4 regions of the Acidovorax sp. GW101-11A03 genome follow, and region 3 is predicted to be linked to each of the others. Evidence: predicted binding sites of a transcription regulator. Region 3 holds the regulator's gene; each other region holds the start of a gene.

Region 1 (2,199 bases), on a different contig from region 3:
GGCGTAGGGATAGGGGACAAAAACCTGGTGCTCGAAAACGTCCTTGTGCGTGTTGCGGGGCGAGGGGTAGAGCTTGTACAGGTCGGTCTGAATCGTTTGTGTGGCCATGGTCGTTGATGCGAGCCTGTTCAAAGGGGGCGGCAGTGCGGGTACAGTGCGGGCGAATCGTACAGTTACTTCAAGCATCCCATGGCAAGACCCAAAAGTGAATGGCCGGGCAAGGTCCTGGCCCTGATCCAGGGCGGCAACCTGCCCGCCGCCATCGCGCAGATCAAGGTGGCCCCCTCGGTGGCCGACGTGACGCGCCTGCAGACCCTGCTGGCCAAGCTGCCCCCCACTCCGGCGCTCGCCCAGTTGAACAAGTTCGTGGAAGAAGAGCGCGCCCTGCTGGCGGCGCCGCGCCTGCACCGGTCGCCATGAGCGCGCCGCCTGCCCCAGTGGTTACCGAATTGCCCGAAAGCCCTGTCGCCATGACTGTGCCCCGCGTTTCCATCCAGACCGAAGACTTCGACCTGTCTGCCGAGGTGGCGGCGCTGCGCCGCGAAAACAAGGGCGTGGGCGCGGTGTGCAGCTTTGTGGGCACGGTGCGCGACCGCAATGAAGGGGACCAGGTGGCGTCCATGGAGCTGGAGCACTACCCCGGCATGACCGAAAAATCCATCGAGGCCATGGTGGACGAAGCCTTCCGGCGCTTCGACATCTTCGGCGCCCGCGTCATCCACCGCGTGGGGCTGCTGCAGCCGCTCGACCAGATCGTGCTGGTGGCCGTGACCAGCGCCCACCGGGGCCAGAGCTTCCAGGCTTGCGAGTTCCTCATGGACTACCTCAAGACCCAGGCGCCGTTCTGGAAGAAGGAAGAAACCGCCCAGGGCGCGCGCTGGGTGGATGCGCGGGTGAGCGATGACGCCGCACTGGCGCGCTGGGGCATCACGCTGGGCAACGCGGGCTGACGCGCGGAGCCCGATGGGGCAGAAATTTGAAAAAAATTGGCTGCCTCCGCGCTTTGGTAATGCGTTTGTTGCTATAAAAGTAGTAGTAATTGGTGTTTCTCTGGCGTGGCGAATCACTGATACAGGTCAACGGCAGGCCATGAGGCGGGGTGGGGGACTGTCTTGAAATCAGGCACACGGTGCCTCAAGTGTTCTGCAATTCGGAGGACATTCCCCATGCGTCTCGACAAATTCACCACCAAGTTCCAGGAAGCCCTGAGCGATGCCCAGAGCATTGCACTGGGCCATGACAACGCCTACATCGAACCCGTGCATGTGCTGCTGGCCATGCTGCAACAGGACGACGGCCCCAAGGCGCTGCTGCAGCGTGCAGGCGCCAACGTGCCCGGCCTGCTGACAGCGGCCGAGGCGGCCGTCAAGCGCCTGCCCCAGGTGCAGGGCAACGACCAGGTGCAGGGCGGGCCCGAGCTGGGCCGCGTGCTGCAGGCCACCGAGAAGGAGGCCATCAAACGCGGCGATCCGTTCATCGCGAGCGAGTTGTTTTTGCTGGCCGTGATCGACAGCAAAGGCGACGCCGCCAAGATTGCCAAGGACAACGGCCTTACGCGCAAGAGCCTGGAGGCCGCCATTGACGCCGTGCGCGGCGGCCAGAAAGTGGACAGCGCCGAGGCCGAGGGCCAGCGCGGCGCGCTCGCCAAATACTGCCTGGACCTGACCGAGCGCGCGCGCATCGGCAAGCTGGACCCGGTGATCGGGCGCGACGACGAGATCCGCCGCGCCATCCAGGTGCTGCAGCGCCGCACCAAGAACAACCCCGTGCTCATTGGCGAGCCTGGCGTGGGCAAGACCGCCATTGTGGAAGGCCTGGCCCAGCGCATCGTGGCGGGCGAGGTGCCCGAAAGCCTCAAAGGCAAGCGCGTGCTGAGCCTGGACATGGCAGCGTTGCTGGCAGGCGCCAAGTTCCGCGGCGAGTTCGAGGAGCGCCTCAAAGCCGTGCTCAACGAGCTGGCCAAGGATGAGGGCCAGACCATCGTCTTCATCGACGAGCTGCACACCATGGTGGGCGCAGGCAAGGGCGAAGGCGCGATGGATGCGGGCAACATGCTCAAGCCCGCCTTGGCGCGCGGCGAGCTGCACTGTGTGGGCGCGACCACGCTTGACGAATACCGCAAGTACATCGAGAAGGACGCCGCGCTGGAGCGCCGCTTCCAGAAGATCCTGGTGGGCGAGCCCACGGTGGAGGCCACCA
Region 2 (2,199 bases), on a different contig from region 3:
CTCCTCCGTTCACCACCCCTTCCGAAGTCGCCAGCCAACTGCGCCAGGGCGGCTACGCCGTGTTGTCCCCGGCGGCCGTGGCCGAGTGGATCGGTTGCGATCTGCCCGCGCTGATGGCCCTCAACAGCGACTGGGCCGCGCTGCCACCCGATGAGTTCTTGAAAGACGGTGGCCGCTACCGTCGCCGCCGCCATGCCTGTTTTGTGGTGCAGGGCGGGCAAGTGCAGCAGGCGCCGCACCGCGCGCACTGGCAGCCGGTGGAATACAACGCGCTGCATGGGGGCATGGAGCGCTGGTTTGCGCCCATGGAGCCCGCCACCGTGGCAACCCCCGTGTGGCAACAGTTGCTGGCGGCGCTGGCGGGCGTGTCGGACGCCGTGTTTGCCGGGCCGGACGCCCCCGCACCCTGGTTCGTGGAAGCGCACCAGTTCCGCATCGACACCACCGACGGCATTGGCCGCCCCACGCCCGAGGGCGCGCACCGCGACGGCGTGGACCTGGTGGCGGTGTTCCTGGTGGGCCGCGAAGGTGTGAAGGGCGGTGAGACCCGCGTGTTCGAGGCCACCGGCCCCAGCGGCCAGCGCTTCACGCTCACCGAACCCTGGTCGCTCTTGCTGCTGGACGACGCGCGCATGATCCATGAATCCACCCCCATCCAGCCCCTGGCGGCGGGCGGCCACCGCGACACGCTGGTGGTGACCTGCCGGCGCGGCAACTTCCAGGGGGCCGATGTGGTGGGGCAGGGCCCTGTCGCCTGAAAACGCGTATGAGTGCGCCGGATTTGATGCGAATCAAGATGCGGGGTATGGTGGCAGTCCACACTGAGGCCCATGACCAGGTCACAAGCTTGGTCCCACCCTTCACTTAAGGAGTAGCACCATGTTCAAGCACATTCTGGTTCCCGTTGATGGCTCCAAGACCTCGATGCTGGCTGTTTCCAAGGCCGCAGCCCTGGCCAAGACCTTTGGCAGCGCGGTGACGGCGGTGTATGTGATCGACCCCTATCCCTTCACCGGCGTAGGCGCCGACTTTGCCTATGGCCAGGCGCAGTACATCAATGCCGCCACGGCCGAAGCCAATGCCGCCTTGGATGCGACCAAAAAAGCCATGGCCGAAGCGGGCGTGCAGGCCAACGCCCTGGTGGGCGAGGGCCATGCCGTGCATGACGGCATCCTGCGTGCACTCGAAACCTCGGGCGCCGACCTGATCGTGATGGGCTCACACGGCCGCCGAGGCCTCGAAAAGCTGGTGCTGGGCAGCGTCACCCAGCGCGTGCTGGGCGTGGTGCACATCCCCGTGCTGGTCGTGCGCGACTGAGCGTCATCCCCCATGAAGAACGGCTCCGAAAGGAGCCGTTTTCATTTCAGTCCTCGATAAAGCAGTAAACCACCCGCAGCCAGCTGCTCCAGCGCCAGTGCACCCGTGGAGCTGGCTCCGCCAGGCCACCGGGTGCGTCCCCCTTCAGGGGGAAGGCGCCGCAGGCGACTCAGGGGGCTACTCGATTTTCGCGCCTGAGGCTTCCACAATGCCCTTCCACTGCGTGTATTCCTTCTTCAGGAGGGCGCCCAGCTGTGCCGATGTCATGGCTTCGGGCTCGGCGCCCTGGGCCTGGATGGCGGCCTTCATGTCGGCCGTGGCCAGCAGCTTGTTGACCTCGGCATTCAGCGTGGCCACCACGGGCGCGGGGGTGCCTGCGGGGGCGAACACGCCGTACCAGGTGCTCACGTCAAAGTCCTTGAAGCCGGATTCGGCCACCGTGGGCACGTCGGGCAGTGACGAGCTGCGCTTGGCCGATGTGACGGCCAGCGGGCGCAGCTTGCCCGCCTTGATCTGGCCCATGGCCGAGGGCAGGGACGACACCAGCAGGTCTACATTGCCCGCCAGCGCATCCATCAGCGCGGGGTTGGAGCCCTTGTAGGGGATGTGGCTGAGCTTGGCGCCTGCCGCCTGCTCGAACAGGTGGCCTGCCAGGTGGATGGAGGTGCCGTTGCCAGGCGAGCCATAGGTGATGGTGCCAGGCGCAGCCTTGGCGGCGGCCACCACATCGGCCAGGGTCTTGTACTTGGAGTTGACGCTGGTGGCGATGACCACGGGCGTCCAGGCCACATGGGCGACGGGCGTCAGGTCTTTGGTCGGGTCCCAGGGCAGGTTCTTGTACAGCCAGGGGCCGATCACCAGGTTGTCCTTCTGGCCCATCAC
Region 3 (2,199 bases):
GGATTACTACCGCAAGGGGATCGAGATCAACAAGACGCTGGAAGCCCCCGAGAAGAGCCTGGCACCTGCCATGAAGGGACGCAACCATGCGGCCACCCCCGTGCAGGATCAGCCGCGTTGAAATACACAAGCATGTGGCTCACCAGTGATGCCACCGTGCCGCCACTGAGCCCCCAGGAGACAGGAACGACGATATGTGGACGCAACGCCTGATGTGGATTGCATGGCCCGCCTTCTTGATGGCGGGGGTGCTGGAGATGCTGGTTTTTGCCATGGTGGACCCCCAGGATCTGCACTGGTTCGGGCAACCGCTGGCGCTGTCGCGGCAGGGCGTCTATACGCTGGCTTTTTTTGCGTTCTGGATCATCACCATGGCAAGCAGTGCGTTGACCACGCTGCTTGCCATGTCACCCTTTGAGTTGAACCGCTGCCCGGTCCCCGAGGGTGAGCGGCCAGACGACTGCCGCAAGACATCGTCCTGCTCCTGAGCAAGGAGGAGGGCGTTACTGGCCAGCCGGTGAAGGCCAACCGGGACGGCGGCCAGATCAGTGGCAGGCTTGCTGGCTGTTCACAATGCGCTTGAGGGCATCCGTGTCCAGGATGCGGACATGGCGCTGCTTGACTTCCACGATGCCTTCTTCCACAAATTTGGAGAAGGTCCGGCTCACGGTTTCGAGTTTCAGGCCCAGGTAGCTGCCGATTTCTTCGCGGGTCATGCGCAGCACCAGTTCGGACTGCGAGAAGCCGCGTGCATGCAGCCGTTGCACCAGGTTCAGCAAAAAAGCCGCTAGGCGCTCTTCGGCGCGCATGCTGCCCAGCAGCAGCATCACGCCGTGTTCGCGCACGATCTCGCGGCTCATGATTTTGTGCACATGGTGCTGCAGGGCCGTGACCTCGCGCGAGAGTTCCTCGATGCGGTCGAAGGGCATCACGCAGACCTCGGCATCTTCCAGGGCCACCGCGTCACAGGTGTGGTGGTCGTTCACGATGCCATCGAGGCCAATGATCTCGCCCGCCATCTGAAAACCGGTGACCTGGTCGCGGCCGTCTTCGGTAGCCACGCAGGTTTTGAAGAAACCCGTGCGGATGGCGTAAAGCGACGTGAAGGACTCGCCATTGCGGAACAGCGTGCCCCCCCGCTTGACCTTGCGGCGAACGGCAACGACTTCATCGATGCGCTGCAGTTGCTCTTCGTTCAGGCCCACGGGCATGCACAGCTCGCGCAGGTTGCAGTTGGAGCAGGCGACTTTGATGGTGAGCGGGTTCATAGGCACGTGAGCTAGAGGTTGGGTGTCAAGTACATCGCGCCCGATACGAAAAAGCTGGAAGGCCTTCGGGGGGGCGCCGGAGCGACTGACATTTGTCAAATTGTCGCCCGTCGGCCTGGTCGTTCACTTGATGCAGGTCAAGGACATCGCCGAGAGGGTACGGCACAGTCAGGGTGTACGCAAGGATATTCCCCCATGACCGCTGTTTCGCCCGATCTCCTGCGCCGTTTTGACGTGCCGGGGCCCCGCTACACCTCCTATCCGACAGCCGACCGGTTTGTCGAAGCGTTCGGGCAGGAAGACTATATCCTGGCACTGGAGCAGCGCCGGACAGGCTCGGTGGCCAAGGCCTTGCCCTTGTCCTTGTATGTGCACATTCCGTTCTGCGAGTCGCTGTGCTACTACTGCGCCTGCAACAAGATCATCACCAAGCACCATGACCGCGCAGAAGTCTATCTGCGCTACCTGAGCCGCGAGATCGATCTGCACACCGCACACTGCGGCGTGGGCCAGGTGGTGAGCCAGCTGCACCTGGGTGGGGGGACGCCCACGTTTCTGTCGGATGCGGGTTTGCGTGAACTCATGGCCATGCTCAAGCGCAGCTTCACCTTGGCGCCGGGCGGTGAGTACTCCATCGAGGTGGACCCCCGCACCGTGAACGCCGACAGGCTGGCGCTGCTGGCTGAGCTGGGCTTCAACCGGCTCAGTTTCGGTGTGCAGGATTTTGATGCGGAGGTACAGAAGGCCGTGCACCGCGTCCAGCCTGCCGAACAGGTGTTCGCACTGGTGGAGTCAGCGCGCGCGCTGGGTTTTGACTCGGTGAACGTGGACCTGATCTATGGCCTGCCGCGCCAGACCCCCGAGTCGTTCGACCGTACCTTGGTGCAGGTCGCGCAGCTGCGGCCTGACCGCATTGCGCTGTATGCCTACG
Region 4 (2,199 bases), on a different contig from region 3:
GCCCACCTCGCCGGAGTTGAGCAGAACGGGTGCCATGAAGCTGAACACGCCAATCAGCACCGCCATGCCGCCCAGCAGCTTGCGGCGGCCCAGGTGGTCCGACAGCCAGCCGGACACCATGATGGCGCCCGCAGCCAGGAAGGCACCCACGATCTGTACGCCCAGGATCTGGGTGACGGGCTGCTCGGAATACAGCGTGATCCACGACAGCGGGAACACCGTGACCAGGTGGAACAGCGCAAAGCTGGCCAGCGCCGCAAACGCGCCCAGCAGCACATTGCTGCCTTCATCGCGCATGACACGGCTCACGGGCACGGGCTGCAGTTCCCGGTCCTTGAGCAGTTCAGAGTACGACTGCCCCACCACTAGGCGCAGGCGCGCAAACAGGGCCACCACGTTCACGGCAAAGGCCACAAAGAAGGGATATCGCCAGCCCCAGGCCAGGAACTCCTGCACGGAGAGGCTGCTGTACAGGTAGGCAAACAGGCTCGCCGCCAGCACAAACCCCAGCGGGGCGCCCAGCTGGCCGATCATGGCGTACCAGCCCCGGCGCTCCTTGGGGGCCGACATGGCCAGCAGCGATGGCAAGCCGTCCCACGAACCGCCAAGCGCCAGCCCCTGGCCAACGCGCAGGATCAGCAGCGCCACCACGGCCGTCAGGCCCACGTCCTTGTAGCCGGGCAAAAACGCCATGCCCACCGTGCACACGCCCAGCAGGAAGAGCGCCACAGTCAGCTTGGTGCCCCGGCCCCAGCGTCGCTGGATGGCCATGGAGATGGCCGTGCCCACCGGGCGCACGACAAAAGCGACCGCCAGCAGCGCAAAGCCCATCAGCGTGCCGTCCAGGCGCGACAGGAAGGGGAACAGAAAGGACGGGAAGACGAGAACGCAGGCGATCCCGAAAACGAAAAAGTCGAAGTACTCGGACGAACGTCCAATGATCACGCCCACAGCGATTTCGCTGGGGGTGACGTCTTCATGCGTATCAGCCCGCGAGAGAGAGGCGGGGCTTTCTTCAAAACCGGCCGCAGGGTAGGTGGCAGAGGCGGGGCTGCTCATGAACAAGGCTCCTTGTCGTTGTGTGAATAAGACAACACCGTTCTACACGCAAGTCGAACCGCCCACAAGTGCGGTTTTACTGATCTGACTGCGGGACAACGCCCCTCGACGCACCAAATTGGGGCAAGCCTCGTTGACCTTGGACAAAATGTCCAATGTACAAATTCGCTAGGGCTATTACATTCAGCGGCACTTCGTTATCCGCGTTTACCCGTAATTAAACGCCCCGATTGCGCTTCCACATGCCCAAACTATCCCTCTCCCGCGTGCCCACCTGGCTGGCCGCCATCGCTGCCCTGGGCAGCCTGGCTGGCTGCAGCAAGGCGGTCGTCCTCAACCCCGCAGGCGACATCGCTGCGCAGCAAGGCCATATGGTCATCCAGGCCACGCTGCTGATGCTGATCATCATCGTGCCGGTGATTGCCCTGACCCTGTGGTTTGCCTGGAAGTACCGCCAGAACAACACCGCCAACACCGAAGACGACTACGACCCCGACTGGCACCACTCCACCTCGCTGGAGCTGGTGATCTGGACGGTGCCCCTCCTGATCATCATCGCCCTGGGCGCGCTGACCTGGATCGGCACCCACAAGCTCGACCCCTACCGCCCGCTGGACCGCATCTCGGCCACCAAGCCGCTGGATGCGCAGTCCACGCCGCTGGAGGTGCAGGTGGTGGCCATGGACTGGAAGTGGCTGTTCTTCTACCCCGAACTGGGCATTGCCACGGTGAACGAACTGGCCGCGCCGGTAGACCGCCCCATTCTGTTCAAGCTCACGGCCACGTCCACCATGAACGCGTTCTACGTGCCCGACCTGGCCGGCATGATCTACGCCATGCCCGGCATGCAGACCGAACTGAACGCCGTGATCAACCAGCCCGGCGTGTACAAGGGCATGTCATCGCACTACAGCGGCTCGGGCTTCTCGGGCATGACGTTCAAGTTCCATGGCCTGAGCCAGGGCGACTTCGACCAGTGGGTGGCCCGGAACAAGTCCGAAGGCAAGCCGCTCACGCGCCAGACCTACCTGGACCTGGTCAAGCCCAGCGAGCGCGACCCCGTGCAGCGTTTTGCCAGCGTGGAAGACGGCCTGTACGACAAGGTGCTGAACCGCTGCGTCGAGGACGGCAAGATGTGCA

What was found. Region 3 encodes FNR, which switches genes on or off when oxygen is low (the NO sensors DNR and NnrR bind a similar motif). Its sites were predicted from a motif close to TTGATNNNNATCAA; they were not measured.
Region 1: clpB (ATP-dependent chaperone ClpB) is a predicted target of FNR. The motif match lies at 1,067-1,080, and genes of this name have one in related genera.
Region 2: AC07Z7_RS22155 (universal stress protein) is a predicted target of FNR. The motif match lies at 782-795, and genes of this name have one in related genera.
Region 4: cyoA (ubiquinol oxidase subunit II) is a predicted target of FNR. The motif match lies at 1,193-1,206, and genes of this name have one in related genera.

Annotation. Positions count from the first base shown of each region.
Region 1 is NZ_JBWKZU010000030.1:42,072-44,270, forward strand. Features, by position in the region: gene AC07Z7_RS14010 (hypothetical protein) at 1-108, opposite strand, end outside; gene AC07Z7_RS14015 (hypothetical protein) at 190-420, shown strand; gene AC07Z7_RS14020 (molybdenum cofactor biosynthesis protein MoaE) at 471-950, shown strand; gene clpB (ATP-dependent chaperone ClpB) at 1,167-2,199, shown strand, end outside.
Region 2 is NZ_JBWKZU010000077.1:14,171-16,369, reverse strand. Features, by position in the region: gene AC07Z7_RS22160 (2OG-Fe dioxygenase family protein) at 1-758, shown strand, start outside; gene AC07Z7_RS22155 (universal stress protein) at 880-1,317, shown strand; gene AC07Z7_RS22150 (Bug family tripartite tricarboxylate transporter substrate binding protein) at 1,495-2,199, opposite strand, start outside.
Region 3 is NZ_JBWKZU010000011.1:77,758-79,956, reverse strand. Features, by position in the region: gene AC07Z7_RS07305 (FixH family protein) at 1-121, shown strand, start outside; gene AC07Z7_RS07300 (hypothetical protein) at 195-488, shown strand; gene fnr (fumarate/nitrate reduction transcriptional regulator Fnr) at 546-1,268, opposite strand; gene hemN (oxygen-independent coproporphyrinogen III oxidase) at 1,464-2,199, shown strand, end outside.
Region 4 is NZ_JBWKZU010000024.1:26,029-28,227, reverse strand. Features, by position in the region: gene AC07Z7_RS12015 (MFS transporter) at 1-1,059, opposite strand, end outside; gene cyoA (ubiquinol oxidase subunit II) at 1,302-2,199, shown strand, end outside.